Regions from separate parts of the Superficieibacter sp. BNK-5 genome, predicted to be linked through region 2. Evidence: predicted binding sites of a transcription regulator. Region 2 holds the regulator's gene; each other region holds the start of a gene.
The links. The regulator sigma-54, encoded in region 2, starts transcription at its own class of promoters, with help from an activator protein. The targets are predictions, from matches to a motif close to GTTGGCACANNTTTCGCTNT.
Positions count from the first base shown of each region.

Region 1: the regulator sigma-54 is predicted to act here: its motif matches at 2,935-2,954, upstream of norV (anaerobic nitric oxide reductase flavorubredoxin).
Region 3: the regulator sigma-54 is predicted to act here: its motif matches at 3,110-3,129, upstream of hypA (hydrogenase maturation nickel metallochaperone HypA).

Region 1 covers NZ_CP179893.1:118,656-123,396, forward strand. Annotated here, with positions in the region: gene srlR (glucitol operon DNA-binding transcriptional repressor SrlR) at 1-343, shown strand, start outside; gene gutQ (arabinose-5-phosphate isomerase GutQ) at 336-1,301, shown strand; gene norR (nitric oxide reductase transcriptional regulator NorR) at 1,298-2,815, opposite strand; gene norV (anaerobic nitric oxide reductase flavorubredoxin) at 3,001-4,449, shown strand; gene norW (NADH:flavorubredoxin reductase NorW) at 4,446-4,741, shown strand, end outside.
Region 2 covers NZ_CP179893.1:705,584-710,324, reverse strand. Annotated here, with positions in the region: gene npr (PTS phosphocarrier protein NPr) at 1-32, opposite strand, end outside; gene rapZ (RNase adapter RapZ) at 29-880, opposite strand; gene ptsN (PTS IIA-like nitrogen regulatory protein PtsN) at 926-1,414, opposite strand; gene hpf (ribosome hibernation promoting factor) at 1,472-1,759, opposite strand; gene rpoN (RNA polymerase factor sigma-54) at 1,782-3,215, opposite strand; gene lptB (LPS export ABC transporter ATP-binding protein) at 3,308-4,033, opposite strand; gene lptA (lipopolysaccharide ABC transporter substrate-binding protein LptA) at 4,040-4,594, opposite strand; gene lptC (LPS export ABC transporter periplasmic protein LptC) at 4,563-4,741, opposite strand, start outside.
Region 3 covers NZ_CP179893.1:139,700-144,440, forward strand. Annotated here, with positions in the region: gene hycC (formate hydrogenlyase subunit 3) at 1-1,791, opposite strand, end outside; gene ACMGGS_RS00740 (4Fe-4S dicluster domain-containing protein) at 1,788-2,396, opposite strand; gene hycA (formate hydrogenlyase regulator HycA) at 2,479-2,946, opposite strand; gene hypA (hydrogenase maturation nickel metallochaperone HypA) at 3,157-3,507, shown strand; gene hypB (hydrogenase nickel incorporation protein HypB) at 3,511-4,383, shown strand; gene ACMGGS_RS00760 (HypC/HybG/HupF family hydrogenase formation chaperone) at 4,374-4,646, shown strand; gene hypD (hydrogenase formation protein HypD) at 4,646-4,741, shown strand, end outside.

The sequences.
Region 1 (4,741 bases), 590 kb from region 2:
CTTTCGCAAAAAATCCGCCTCCTTTCATGGCCAGCTTGCTGAGAACGCCTTCCAGCATTTCAGCTTTGACAAACTCTTTATGGGGACCGACGGCATCGATCTGAACGCGGGCGTCACGACCTTCAATGAAGTCTTCAGCGTCAGTAACGCCATGTGCGCCGCCGCGCGTGAAATCATCCTGATGGCGGACTCCTCAAAGTTTGGCCGCAAAAGCCCCAACATCGTCTGTGGTCTGGAACGCGTTAATAAACTGATCACCGACGCGGGCATTACCCCGGCGTTTCGGCAGGCGCTGGAAGAAAAAGGCGTTGAAGTGATTATTACCGGAGAAGAGCATGAGTGAGTTTCTGTTGGACGCGGGCCGTCAGACGTTACAGCTGGAGCTACAGGAAGCCAGCCGCCTCGCCGATCGGCTGGGCGAGGATTTTATTCGCGCCGCCAATACTATTATCCACTGCGCCGGAAAAGTGATTGTTTCCGGGATGGGCAAATCGGGGCATATTGGTAAAAAAATCGCCGCAACGCTCGCCAGCACCGGCACGCCGGCTTTTTTTGTTCACCCGGCGGAAGCGCTGCACGGCGATCTGGGGATGATCGAAAGCCGCGACGTGCTGCTGTTTATCTCCTATTCCGGCAGCGCCAAAGAGCTGGATCTGATTATCCCGCGCTTACAGGAAAAGGCGGTGACGCTACTGGCGATGACCGGCAAATCCCGCTCGCCGCTGGCGCTGGCGGCCTCGGCGGTGCTGGATATTTCCGTCGAGCGCGAAGCCTGCCCAATGCATCTTGCCCCCACCTCCAGCACGGTCAATACCCTGATGATGGGCGATGCGCTGGCGATGGCGGTAATGCAGGCACGCGGTTTTAACGAGGAAGACTTTGCCCGTTCGCATCCGGCGGGTGCGCTGGGCGCACGGTTGCTGAATAAGGTCCACCATCTGATGCGCCGTGACGCGGCAATCCCGCAGGTGAAACTGACCACCAGCGTGATGGACGCGATGATGGAACTCAGCCGTACCGGGCTTGGGCTGGTGGCGGTCTGCGACGACGACGCACAGGTACAGGGCGTGTTTACCGATGGCGATCTGCGTCGCTGGCTGGTAGGCGGCGGTGCGTTAACCGCTGAAGTCGGTGGAGCGATGACCCGGGGCGGTATTACGCTGCAGGCCGACAGCCGCGCCGTTGATGCTAAAGAGATCCTGATGAAGCGCAAAATTACCGCCGCGCCGGTGGTGGACGCGCAGGGCAAGCTCACCGGCGCGATTAACCTTCAGGATTTCTATCAGGCCGGCATCCTCTAGGCTTTTAGTCCGAGGCGCTTCGCCAGCCGGTGCAGGTTGGCGACGTCCGTTTCCAACAGCCTGGCGCTGGCCGCCCAGTTTCCCTCACTTTGCCCCAGCGCGCGGGTAATCAACTCCCGCTGAAAGCGTTCGGTGGCATCACGCAGATTCGCGCCAGCGGTCGGTGGCTGAACGCTGGCGGCGGCGGGCGCGGCTGGTTCATCATGCAGCGCAAAATGCTGCGCCTCCAGCACGACCTCTTCCCCCGTTCTTGCGGCCCGCGCCAGCACTACTGCCCGGTGGATGGCGTGCTCCAGTTCGCGCACGTTGCCCGGCCAGCCGTAGCTCAGCAGATGCGCCCGCGCGCCGGGGCTTAACACGACCCGCGACAGCCCAAGCCGGGCGCGGCACTGCTCGCAAAAATAGCCCGCCAGCAGCACCACGTCGTCTCCCCTTTCGCGCAGCGGCGGCACCGAAAGCGGAAAGACGCTCAGCCGATGAAACAGGTCGGCGCGAAAACGTCCGGCCAGCACCTCTTCACGCAGATCGCGGTTGGTCGCCGCCAGCACGCGCACGTCAACCCGCAGGCTGCGATCGTCGCCGACCCGCTGAATATCGCCATACTGTAATACGCGAAGCAGCTTGGCCTGCAACGCCAGCGACAGCTCGCCAATTTCATCGAGGAACAGGGTGCCGTTATCCGCCATCTCAAATTTACCGCTGCGGTTGCTGATCGCACCAGTAAATGCCCCCTTTACATGCCCGAACAGTTCGCTTTCCGCCACGCTCTCCGGCAGCGCTGCGCAGTTAAGGTAGACCAGCGGGCTGGCCCCGCGCGGCGATCCTTCGTGGATGGCTTTCGCCACCAGCTCTTTACCCGTACCGGTTTCCCCGCCAATCAGCACGTTAAGATCGGAGGCCGCCACAATCGCGATCTCTTTTTTCAGTTGCGTCATCTTGTCCGACAGGCCGATCATCTGCTGCCCCGCCGTCTGTCCGTAACCGCGCGTCTCGCCCGGCAACACGTTCTGGCTTTCAAGCTGGGCAATCAGGAGCGCATTATTCAGCGCGCCCGCCACCAGCGCGGCGATCAGCCGCAACTCTTCATCGCTGAAATTATCGAAGCGGTCGGCGGACATGCCGTCGAGGGTCAGCGCGCCAATCAGATTTTGCCCGGCAAACAGCGGCAGTCCGACGCAGGCGTGTACCTTCAGACTCTCCTGACCGGGGATCAGACCATCGTAAGGGTCGGGCAAATCGCTGTCTGCCGGGAACCGCACTACGTCGCCCGCGCGGGCAATCGCTTCCAGACGCGGATGCCCGGCCAGCGCAAACCGCCGCCCGAGCACATCCTGCGCCAGCCCGTCGATCGCCAGCGGGATAAACTGGTGCGCCTCATAGCGCAGCAGCGCCGAGGCATCGCAGCCCAGCGCCTGACGCAGCGTGGCGATCAGTCGTGCAAAACGATCCTGATGGCCGATATCGCGCTGTAACTCGATGGCGATCTTCGCCAGTACCTCAACCGAAAAGCCCATGCCACCTCATTGTCTTTTTGACTATCATCTTTGTCATATTGACAGTCATGATGATAGTCATTTTGACATTCAAAATACAAGCATTAAATATATTTATTATTAAAAACAAGTGGTTAAAAACTGGCACACTTATTGATTATAGCTATACATCTTTGATAAATATTTGGCTTACGATAGAGGTTGTGATGACTATTCTGGTAAAAAATAATATTCAGTGGGTTGGGCAACGTGACTGGGAAGTGCGTGATTTTCATGGCACCGAATATAAAACGCTGCGCGGCAGCAGCTACAACAGTTATCTGATTCAGGAAGGGAAAAACGTTCTGATCGATACCGTGGATCACAAATTCAGCCGCGAGTTCGTGCAGAACCTGCGGGCGGAGATCGATCTGGCGAAAATCGATTACATCGTGATTAACCACGCGGAAGAAGACCACGCCGGTGCGCTGACCGAACTGATGTCTTATATTCCGGATACCCCGATTTACTGTACCGCCAACGCGATTGACTCCATTAACGGCCACCATCATCACCCGGAGTGGAACTTCAACGTGGTGAAAACCGGTGATGCGCTGGATATCGGCAACGACAAGCAGCTGATCTTTGTTGAAACGCCGATGCTGCACTGGCCGGACAGCATGATGACCTATATGACCGGCGACGCGGTGCTGTTCAGCAACGACGCCTTTGGCCAGCACTACTGCGACGAACGCCTGTTTAATGATGAAGTCGATCAGACCGAGCTGTTCGAACAGTGCCAGCGCTACTACGCCAATATCCTGACGCCTTTCAGCCGCCTGGTGACGCCCAAAATTACTGAAATCCTCGGCTTTAACCTGCCGGTCGATATGATTGCCACCTCGCACGGCGTGGTATGGCGCGACAACCCGACGCAGATCGTTGAACTGTACCTGAAATGGGCGGCGGATTATCAGGAAGATCGGATCACCATTTTCTACGACACCATGTCGAACAACACCCGCATGATGGCGGATGCCATCGCCCAGGGTATCAACGAAGTGGACCCTAACGTGGCGGTCAAAATCTTTAACGTCGCCCGCAGCGATAAAAACGAAATCCTGACCAACGTCTTCCGCTCAAAAGGCGTGCTGGTGGGCACCTCCACGATGAATAACGTGATGATGCCGAAAATTGCCGGGCTGGTCGAAGAGATCACCGGCCTGCGTTTTCGCAACAAACGCGCCAGCGCCTTTGGCTCTCACGGCTGGAGCGGCGGCGCGGTGGATCGTCTCTCCACCCGTTTGCAGGATGCCGGTCTGGAAATGTCCCTCAGCCTGAAAGCCAAATGGCGTCCGGACCTCGACGCGCTGGAAGTGTGCCGTCAGCATGGTCGCGATATCGCCCGCCAGTGGGCGCTCGCTCCGCTGCCGGAAGCCAAACCGGTTATTACTCCGCCGCAGGAGGAGTGCGCCTGCGCCGCGGCTGCCGCAGCCGACCCTGGCCCGTGCATGCAGTGCAGCGTGTGCCAGTGGATCTACGATCCGCAAACCGGCGAACCGATGCAGAATGTCGCGCCCGGTACGCCGTGGAGCGACGTGCCGGAGGATTTCCTGTGCCCGGAATGCTCATTAGGTAAAGAGGTCTTCGACGAACTGGCGACGGAGGCGGTATGAACCACGGCATAGTGATTATCGGCTCGGGCTTTGCGGCCCGTCAGCTGGTGAAAAATATTCGCAAGCAGGACGCCAGCGTACCGTTAACGCTGATTGCGGCAGACAGCATGGATGAGTACAACAAACCGGATCTCAGCCATGTGATCAGCCGGGGCCTGCACGCCGACGAATTGACGCTGCAAACGGCAGGTGAGTTTGCCGAGCAGTACGACCTGCGCCTGTTTCCGCATACCCGCATTACCGATATCGACGCGGCGAATCACCGTGTGTTGAGTCAGGATCGCCAGTGGCA
Region 2 (4,741 bases):
TTGGTGATTTCAACAATCTGCTTGACGGTCATTTACGTTTTTCCAGCGTGCGATGGCGGGACTGAACGTTCTTACCGCGCGAGCGGAAATAGTCGGCCAGCTGCTCGGCAATATAGACGGAACGATGTTTACCGCCGGTACAGCCAATCGCCACGGTCAGGTAGCTGCGATTGTTGGTTTCCAGCATCGGCAGCCACAGCTCCAGGTAGCTTCGCGTCTGGTAGATAAAGTTATGCACTTCGGTGTGTCGGTCGAGGAACGCCGCTACAGGTTTATCAAGACCCGTCATCGGACGCAGTTTCGGGTCCCAGTGCGGGTTTGGCAGAAAACGCACGTCGAACACGTAGTCGGCATCAATCGGGATGCCGTGCTTGAAGCCGAAAGACTCAAACACCATCGTCAGTTCACGTTCACGCTTGCCGAGCAGCCGGGTACGCAGCATTTCCGCCAGCTCGTGCACCGACATCTCAGAGGTATCGACGATCAGATCGGCACGCGAGCGCAGCGGTTCCAGCAGATCGCTCTCCTGATCGATAGCGCTCTCCAGCGACAGGTTTTTGCTGGAAAGCGGATGCAGACGACGAGTGTCGCTATAGCGGCGGATCAGCGTGTTGCGATCGGCATCAAGGAACAGAAGCTGCGGTGAAAACGCCTCTGGCAGATTTTGCATCGCCTGCTCAAAAATTTCCGGCGATTCCGGCATATTACGCACGTCGATGCTGACGGCGGCGGACGTTTGACGGTCAACCAGACTTTTCGCCAGTTCAGGCAACAGCACCACGGGCAAGTTATCGACGCAGTAAAAGCCCATATCTTCCAGCGCCCGCAGAGCAACGGATTTTCCCGAGCCTGAGCGACCGCTGACGATCATCAGTACCATGTACCGTTTCTCCTCAGTACAGCAAAGGGTAAAGCAAGATCCCTGCTACACATCATCACTATGTTCAGTTTCGGTGATGATCTGATACAACTCTTCATCACTTTGCGCCGCGCGAAGACGGCGACAAATGGTTTTATCCGCCAGCCGTTTTGCCACCAGCGAGAGGGTATGCAAATGCGTTTTCGTCTGGTCGGCAGGTACCAGCAGGGCAAACAGTAGATCCACCGGCTGATTATCAATGGCATCGAAGGCAATCGGCGTTTCCAGTTGCACAAAGACCCCAACCGCACGCAACGTGTCTTCTTCCAGCTTGCCATGTGGAATGGCGAGGCCATTACCGATACCGGTACTCCCCATCTTTTCACGGGTGAGGATCGCCTCAAAGACTACCTGCGGTGGCAGGCTCAGCTGCTTTGCTGCCAGCTCACTGATAATTTCCAGCGCACGCTTTTTGCTCTGGCAGTGAACGTTACTGCGGGTACATTCCTGGTTAAGGACAGTGCTTAGTTGTAGAGCTGAATCATTATTTATCATAATTTCACCTAAGCGTCGCCTGACGCACTACGTGACATCAGGCGAGCACCGGGACAATCAATGTTGTTTCAGTTTATCTTTATGTTTGGTTAGCTGTCGCGCCAGTTTATCAATTAAACCGTCGATAGCCGCGTACATGTCCTGCCCTTCCGCACTGGCATGAATTTCCCCCCCGTTGACATGCAGGGTGGCATCCGAAATGTGAGTCACTTTCTCCACTTTTAACACAATGTAGACCTGATTGATGCGGTCAAAATACTGCTCCAGCTTAGCAAATTTCGTGCTGACAAAATCGCGGAGTGCGTCAGTAATCTCGACATTGTGTCCAGTGATGTTGAGCTGCATAGTGTCTTCCTTATCGGTTAGGTCACACCAGCTGTTTACGCTGGTTAGACGGCGGAATGGATAAAGACTCTCGATACTTCGCAACGGTGCGGCGTGCCACCATAATCCCCTGATCCGACAGCATGGTCGTTAGCTTGCTGTCGCTCAGCGGTTTGGCGGGATTTTCCGCAGCGATCAACTTTTTCACCAGCGCGCGGATCGCCGTCGACGAGGCTTCGCCGCCGCCTTCGGTATTCACATGGCTGGAGAAAAAATATTTCAGTTCAAAAATGCCTCGCGGACTGTGCAGATACTTCTGGGTGGTCACACGGGAAATGGTGGATTCATGCATCTCGACGGCCTGGGCGATATCGGCCAGCACCATCGGTTTCATATATTCTTCGCCCTGTTCAAAGAACGCCTGCTGCTGCTCGACGATACAGCGGCTGACGCGCAGTAGGGTGTCGTTGCGGCTCTCCAGGCTTTTAATCAGCCATTTCGCTTCCTGAAGATTGCTGCGGATATACTGGTTATCCGCATCGTTACGGGTGCTGCCGCCCATCGCCGCGTAGTGCTGATTGATCTGCAAACGCGGAATGCTGTCGGAATTCAGCTCGACCACCCAGTGACCGCTGACTTTGCGTACCAGCACATCCGGAATGACATATTCCGGCTCGCCGGTCTGGATCGACTGACCCGGACGCGGATCCAGCGACTGAATAAGATTCACCGCCTCTTTCAGCACCTCTTCCTTCAGGCGCGTCACGCGCATCAGAGTGCGAAAATCATGGTTGGCGAGCAGATCGAGATGGTTGCTGATGATCAGTTGCGCTTCGGCGATCCAGGGGGGCGTTTTGGTAAACTGTGAGAGCTGGATTAGCAGGCAGTCGCGCAGATCTTTCGCGGCGACGCCAACCGGATCGAACCGCTGTACGCGCTTTAGCACGGCTTCCACTTCGTCCAGACCGATATCGCCATCACCCATGCTTTCGAGGATGTCTTCAACGGAGATAGTCAGATAACCGGTGTCGTCAACCGCATCGACAATCGAGGTCGCAATCGCGCGATCGGTGTCGGAGAAGGGGGTCAGCTCGACCTGCCACATCAGGTAATCCTGAAGCGACTGGGTGGTTTCGCCCTGATAAACGGGCAGTTCGTCATCCTGATAGTCCACGCCGTTACCGGAAGGGGTGCCGGCGGTGTAGATTTCATCCCAGCTGGCGTCCAGAGGAAGCTCCTCCGGCATATCTTTTTGTTCCAGCGCGTCAACGCTGTCCAGCGCTTCGTTGTCCGGAGATTCTTTGGCGTCTATCTCATCGTGAAGATCGGTTTGCTCAAGCAGTGGATTACTTTCCAGTGCCTGTTGGAGTTCTTGCTGTAATTCCAGCGTCGACAGTTGCAGCAAGCGGATGGCCTGTTGCAGCTGCGGCGTCATGGCAAGCTGTTGACTAAACCTTAATTGCAAACCTTGCTTCATATTCAGAGCGATTTTCTCCCGAGTTGAGATCACTGACTTTTTACACTTCATCCTTCAGGTCGCACCATGAATGAGGAAGTGTCTACACCGTATCAGAGTCTGAAGTCTTCCCCAAGATACACGCGCTTAACTTGTTCGTCTTTAAGGATTTCGTCTGGCGTACCGTGGGCGATCAGATGGCCTTGACTCACGATGTACGCTCGTTCACAGACGGCTAACGTTTCACGCACGTTGTGATCGGTGATCAGAACGCCGAGGCCGCTGTCGCGCAGGTGCTCGATAATGCGTTTGATATCGATAACGGAAATCGGGTCAACGCCCGCAAACGGTTCATCCAGCAGGATAAATTTAGGATTCGCTGCCAGCGCACGGGCGATTTCCACGCGGCGACGTTCACCACCGGAAAGGGCCTGGCCGAGGCTGTCACGCAGATGCTCGATATGAAACTCTTCCATCAGCTCGTTCGCGCGGTCTTCCCGCTGTTCTGAGGTCAGATCGTCGCGAATTTGCAGGACGGCCATCAGGTTATCAAACACGCTGAGGCGGCGGAAAATGGACGCTTCCTGCGGCAAATAACCGATGCCGCGACGCGCACGGGCGTGAAGCGGCAGCAGGCTGATGTCTTCATCGTCGATAATGATATTGCCCGCATCGCGCGAGACGATACCCACGACCATATAGAATGTGGTGGTTTTACCCGCACCGTTAGGGCCAAGTAACCCGACAATCTCACCGGATTTTACGGTCAGACTAACGTCTTCCACCACCCGGCGGCCTTTATAGGCCTTCGCAAGGTTCTTTGCAGTTAATGTTGCCATATTGGATTAGTTACTCTTTTTCTGAGCCGGGGTCTGATTGTTGCTTTTATCTTGCAGTTGCGACGGTACCAGCACGGTGGTGACGCGTTTGCCTTTTTCGCTGAACGCCTGCATTTTCTGCTCTTTCACCAGATAGGTAATTTTGTCGCCTTTAATATTGCTGTCGACCTGCTCAAGGAACGCGTTGCCGGTGAGAACCACGAAATCATTTTGCAGCTCGTAGTGCATCTGCGACGCGCGGCCTTTAACCGGTTTGCCGTTGTCCTGCATCTGGTAGAAGGTTGCCGGATTACCGTAGCCGTCGATCACTTCTTTGCCTTTCTCACCGCCAGGACGGGTAACAACCACTTTTTCGGCATTAAGTTTGATCGTCCCCTGAGTAACGATGACGTTACCGGTGAAGGTGACGATATTGCCCTGCATATCCAGCGACTGCTGATCGGACTCAATATGAATGGGCTGATCGGTATCGCCCGTTTTCGCCAGCGCGGGAAGACTGGCGGCCAGAAGCGCACTGGTCAGTACAAGCTTAAGGCTGAGTTTGTGTGTTTTGGATTTCATATGAGGTTCTAACCTTTTCAATCAGCTCGGCGGTTTTGTTGCGTAAATTTCCGCGCATTTTCAGGCCGCTGGAATTAAATGTCGTGCCGTATAACGTCACTAAATCATCAGAGGTCACATCCTGCGTGATCAGGTTGATTTTGGCGT
Region 3 (4,741 bases), 570 kb from region 2:
GCGGCGGAACAAAATAGCGGAGCAGTCGCACTGCCAGCCGGGGATAAAGCGCACCGGATTCAGCCATTTGCGCAGCTTAAGCACCGGCGCAAACGCTTCTTTCACCGGCATGGCAAAACCGTGGGCGGTAATCACCATTGCTTGCTCGTGATCGTAGCCGCAGACCCAGGCCGGGCCGCGAGAACGGTTCGCCAGGCGGTCGCGTTTGAAGATCAGCATGATGATGAACGGCAGCAGCGGACAGGCGATCAGTAGCAGGGCGATCATCGGCTGTGAAACCACGGAGGTTGTAGGCTCGGCATTCAACCGGAAGAGATTTCCGATGAGCGGCAGCAGCCATGGCGCAGCCACCCCGCCCACGATGCAGCACAGCGCCGCCAGTACCACGCTGGCAGTCATCAGCCACGGTGCGGAGGTCGCATTTTCCGCTTCCTTCGTGCGCGGCGCGCCGAGGAAAGTGACGCCGTAGACTTTCGCCATACACATCACGGCTAACGCACCGGTGATCGCCAGCCCTACCGCCAGCAACGGACCAAGCAGGCGGCCAATAAAGACGTTACTGCTGCTGAGTTTGAAGAAGGATTGATAGATCACCCACTCGCCCGCAAAGCCGTTCAGCGGTGGCAGCGCGGCCATCGCCATTAGCCCCACCAGCATCGCCAGTGAAATCAGCGGCATTTTTTTGCCGATACCACCAAGTTTTTCGATGTCGCGATGGCCGGTGCGGAACCATACCGCGCCCGCGCCAAGGAACAGCGTCGTTTTGAACAGACTGTGGTTGACCAGGTGATAGAGTCCGCCGGTAAAACCCAGCACCGTCATCAGCGGTGAGCGTAATGCTATTCCCGTCACGCCAACCCCAAAACCCAGCAAAATAATGCCGATGTTTTCCAGGGTATGATATGCCAGCAGACGCTGAATATTATGTTCCATCAGCGCATACAGGCCGCCGACAAACGCAGTCAACATGCCCAGAACAAGCAGCGCGACACCCCACCATAGCGGCACATTGATTTCCAGCGTTGAAAATACCAGTATCCCAAACAGGCCTACTTTCATCACCACCGTTGAAAACAGGGCAGCCGCGGATGCGCTGGCATTGGCGTGAGCCTGGGGTACCCAGCCATGTAACGGGATCACCCCTGCCAGCAGGCCAAATCCAATAACCCCCAGCAGCCAGATATCGCTGCCCAACGGTTGCTGTAAAACACGTGAGTGAATAATGCCGAAATTCAGCGAACCATAGCGCTGCCATGCCAGCCAGCAGGCTATCACCAGCAGGATGGTGCCCAGCCGTCCCAGCACAAACCACAACTTGCCGGATTGCATACAGCCAGTCAGAAAGGCGGCGCACAGCGCCATAATTTCGGCCATGACCACCAGCGTACCCAGATTTTTTGAGGTGACTGCGCACACGGCAGCGGCCATCAGCACATTGATCAGCAAGCCGTTAGATTTCGCCTGCGGATGATGATGCCAGCTAATGTTAAATATGCTGACGAACAGCGCTGATAAGCCAAGCGCCACCAGCCACACGGCGCTGATTCCTGTCAGATGCAGGTTTACGTGAACAACGGGGATGACGATGTCATTCCACACGCCTTCCGCACCAGCGGATATCCAGGCGATCAGCGTCATAAACCCGGCTACCGCTGTCATCGCGCTCGCCACCGCGCCGCCAATACCGGTAATCGCACCGCTTAACGCTTTCCAGCGGCAAAACACAAACGCCAGCACCGCGCTGGCGACATACCAGAGCACCGCCTGGCTAACTAAAGACGCCGCGTTCATTTCGCCTCCCCGCTCTGCGACTGAAACAGCGACAGATCGCCGAAGTCGGTATTAATGGTCAGCGCACGTTTACGCTTGCTGGCAAGCGTAATGTCGCGGTTGTTTACCAGCATCAGCGCTTTGGTTGGACAGGTTCTTACGCAGGCGGGTCCCTGCTCGTCGAAACTGCACAGATCGCACTTCACGGCAATGGCGCGCACGCCCGGTACCCAGTCCAGCAGCGTACTGACGCGTGCTGGCGCGGGAGGTGCTGGCGGCGCTTTCGGCGTATTAGCATTGGCCGGGATATGCAGCGGTCGGCTGCCGGAAAATTCAATCGCGCCGAACGGGCAGGCGATACCGCACAGTTTGCAGCTTACGCACAAGCTCTCATTCAGCTGTACCGCACCGTCAACACGCGTAATCGCGTTGACCGGACACACTCCGGCGCACGGTGCGTCTTCGCAGTGGTGGCATACCTGCGGAGCAGATTCTTTTTCATTACGCATCACTCGCAGGCGCGGCATGGCTTGCAGGCCGTGCTGACGATGCGTTTCTGCACAAGCCGCCTCACAGGTGCGGCAGCCGATGCAGACGGTGGAGTCAGCAATTACAAAACGATTCACCAGGCATTCCTCAGGTGATAGTCATTTTTGACGAAATCATGGCGACAGATGTCATTTTCGACACCTGTCGACATGCGTAACTTCAGGCCAGCGTGGCCTGTCCCTGTTTGTTCACCAGTTGGCGTAAATCCACAGGAAGATCGTTTTCTACCGCGGCATACAAGCCGTCATATACAGCAGAGATTTTGTCCAGATAATGCTCAAGAACCTGTTCACGATCCCGACTATCAATGCGGCCATCGACCTTGCCGTCGCTGGTCAATTCAGCCTGTGCAATCAACTGCTTATCTTCACCCTCTTTTGTCTCAACGTAGTATTCGATGGTGTGGCTGTTGAATCCGGCGGCCAAAGTGACGTAAATCGTGAAATGCTCAAACAGTACAAAACAGAGATCTTTTTCCGGCGCGCAGCTCATTGCATGATGCAGGCGGGCTTTGGACAGCGTTAGCCCCTGAACCAAAGAGTTACAGTAGTTACGCCACTGATCCTGCTGGCGGCGGTGTCGATCAGCGATGTAATCGGCTTTCTCGCTAATTTCCCAAATAGTCATGTCAGGTTACCCGGTTAAAAGAGACCAGCCTGATAAGCACTTTCCATGCCAGTTTTTAACTTTATGATTTATAGACTTTTTATATAGATGTCTTCGCTATATTGACATGTCATTTCGTCATCTCGACATCGTCACCGACAGTCTGCGTGATCGATTAGCAGTAACTGGCACCGTTATTGCATTAACAGGCCATCTTGTACGGGAGGCGTTATGCACGAAATCACCCTCTGCCAGCGGGCGCTGGAAATTATTGAACAGCAGGCCGCGTCGCACGGCGCGAAACGCGTGACTGGCGTCTGGCTCAAAGTAGGCGCGTTTTCCTGCGTGGAACCTGCCGCGCTTACCTTTTGTTTTGATCTGGTCTGCCGCGGCACGCTGGCGGAAGGCTGTAAACTGCACGTTGAAGAACAACAGGCGGAATGCTGGTGCGAACACTGCCAGCAGTATGTACATCTGGTGTCGCAGCATGTTCGCCGCTGTCCGCAGTGTGAGAGCGACGCGCTGCGCATCGTGGCCGACGATGGTTTGCAGATCCAGCGCCTTGAAATCGATCAGGAGTAAATTATGTGTACGACATGCGGTTGTGGTGAAGGCAACCTTTATATAGAGGGCGATGAACATAACCCGCATTCCGCGTTTCGCAGCGCGCCCTTTGCGCCTGCGTCCCGCCCGACGTTAACCATCACCGGCATTAAAACGCCGGATTTTCAGCCTCAACAGTTAGCAGGTGGCGATTTGCATTATGGCCACGGCGAGGCAGGCACCCACGCGCCTGGTATCAGCCAGCGGCGAATGCTGGAAGTGGAAATTAACGTGCTGGATAAAAATAACCGGCTGGCCGCGCGAAATCGCGCCCGCTTTGCCGAACTGGGGCAACTGGTGCTCAATCTGGTCTCCAGCCCCGGCTCCGGTAAAACGACGCTCCTGACCGAAACGCTGCTGCGGCTGAAGGATCGGGTGCCCTGCGCGGTGATAGAAGGCGATCAGCAAACGGTTAACGATGCCGCCCGCATCCGCGCCACTGGCACTCCCGCCATTCAGGTGAATACCGGCAAAGGCTGTCACCTCGACGCGCAGATGATCGCCGACGCCGCGCCGCGCCTGCCGCTGGAGAAAGGCGGCATTCTGTTTATCGAAAACGTTGGCAATCTGGTCTGCCCGGCCAGTTTCGATCTCGGCGAGCGCGGTAAAGTTGCCGTGCTGTCAGTCACCGAAGGCGAAGACAAACCGCTGAAATATCCGCATATGTTCGCCGCCGCCTCGTTAATGCTGCTCAACAAGGTGGATTTATTGCCCTATCTTACTTTTGACGTCGAGAAATGCATTGCCGCCGCGCGTGAAGTGAATCCCGCCATTGAGATTATGCTCATTTCCGCCACCAGCGGCGAAGGCATGGAAAACTGGCTTAACTGGCTGGAGGCGCAGCGATGTGCATAGGCGTTCCCGGACAAATCCGCGCCATTGACGGCAACCAGGCAAAGGTCGAGGTCTGCGGCGTACAGCGCGATGTAGACCTGACGCTGGTAGGCAGCTGCGACGAACAAGGCCAGTCGCGTATCGGCCAGTGGGTGCTGGTCCACGTCGGCTTTGCGATGAGTATTATTGACGAGGCGGAAGCACGCGACACCCTGGAAGCGCTGCAAAACATGTTTGAGGTCGAGCCGGATGTCGGCGCGCTGCTGTTCGGCGAGGAGCAATAATGCGTTTCGTTGACGAATACCGCGCGCCGGAACAGGTGATGCAGCTTATCGCTCACCTGCGCGCCCGGGCGGCGCATCTGGACTACACCGCCGCG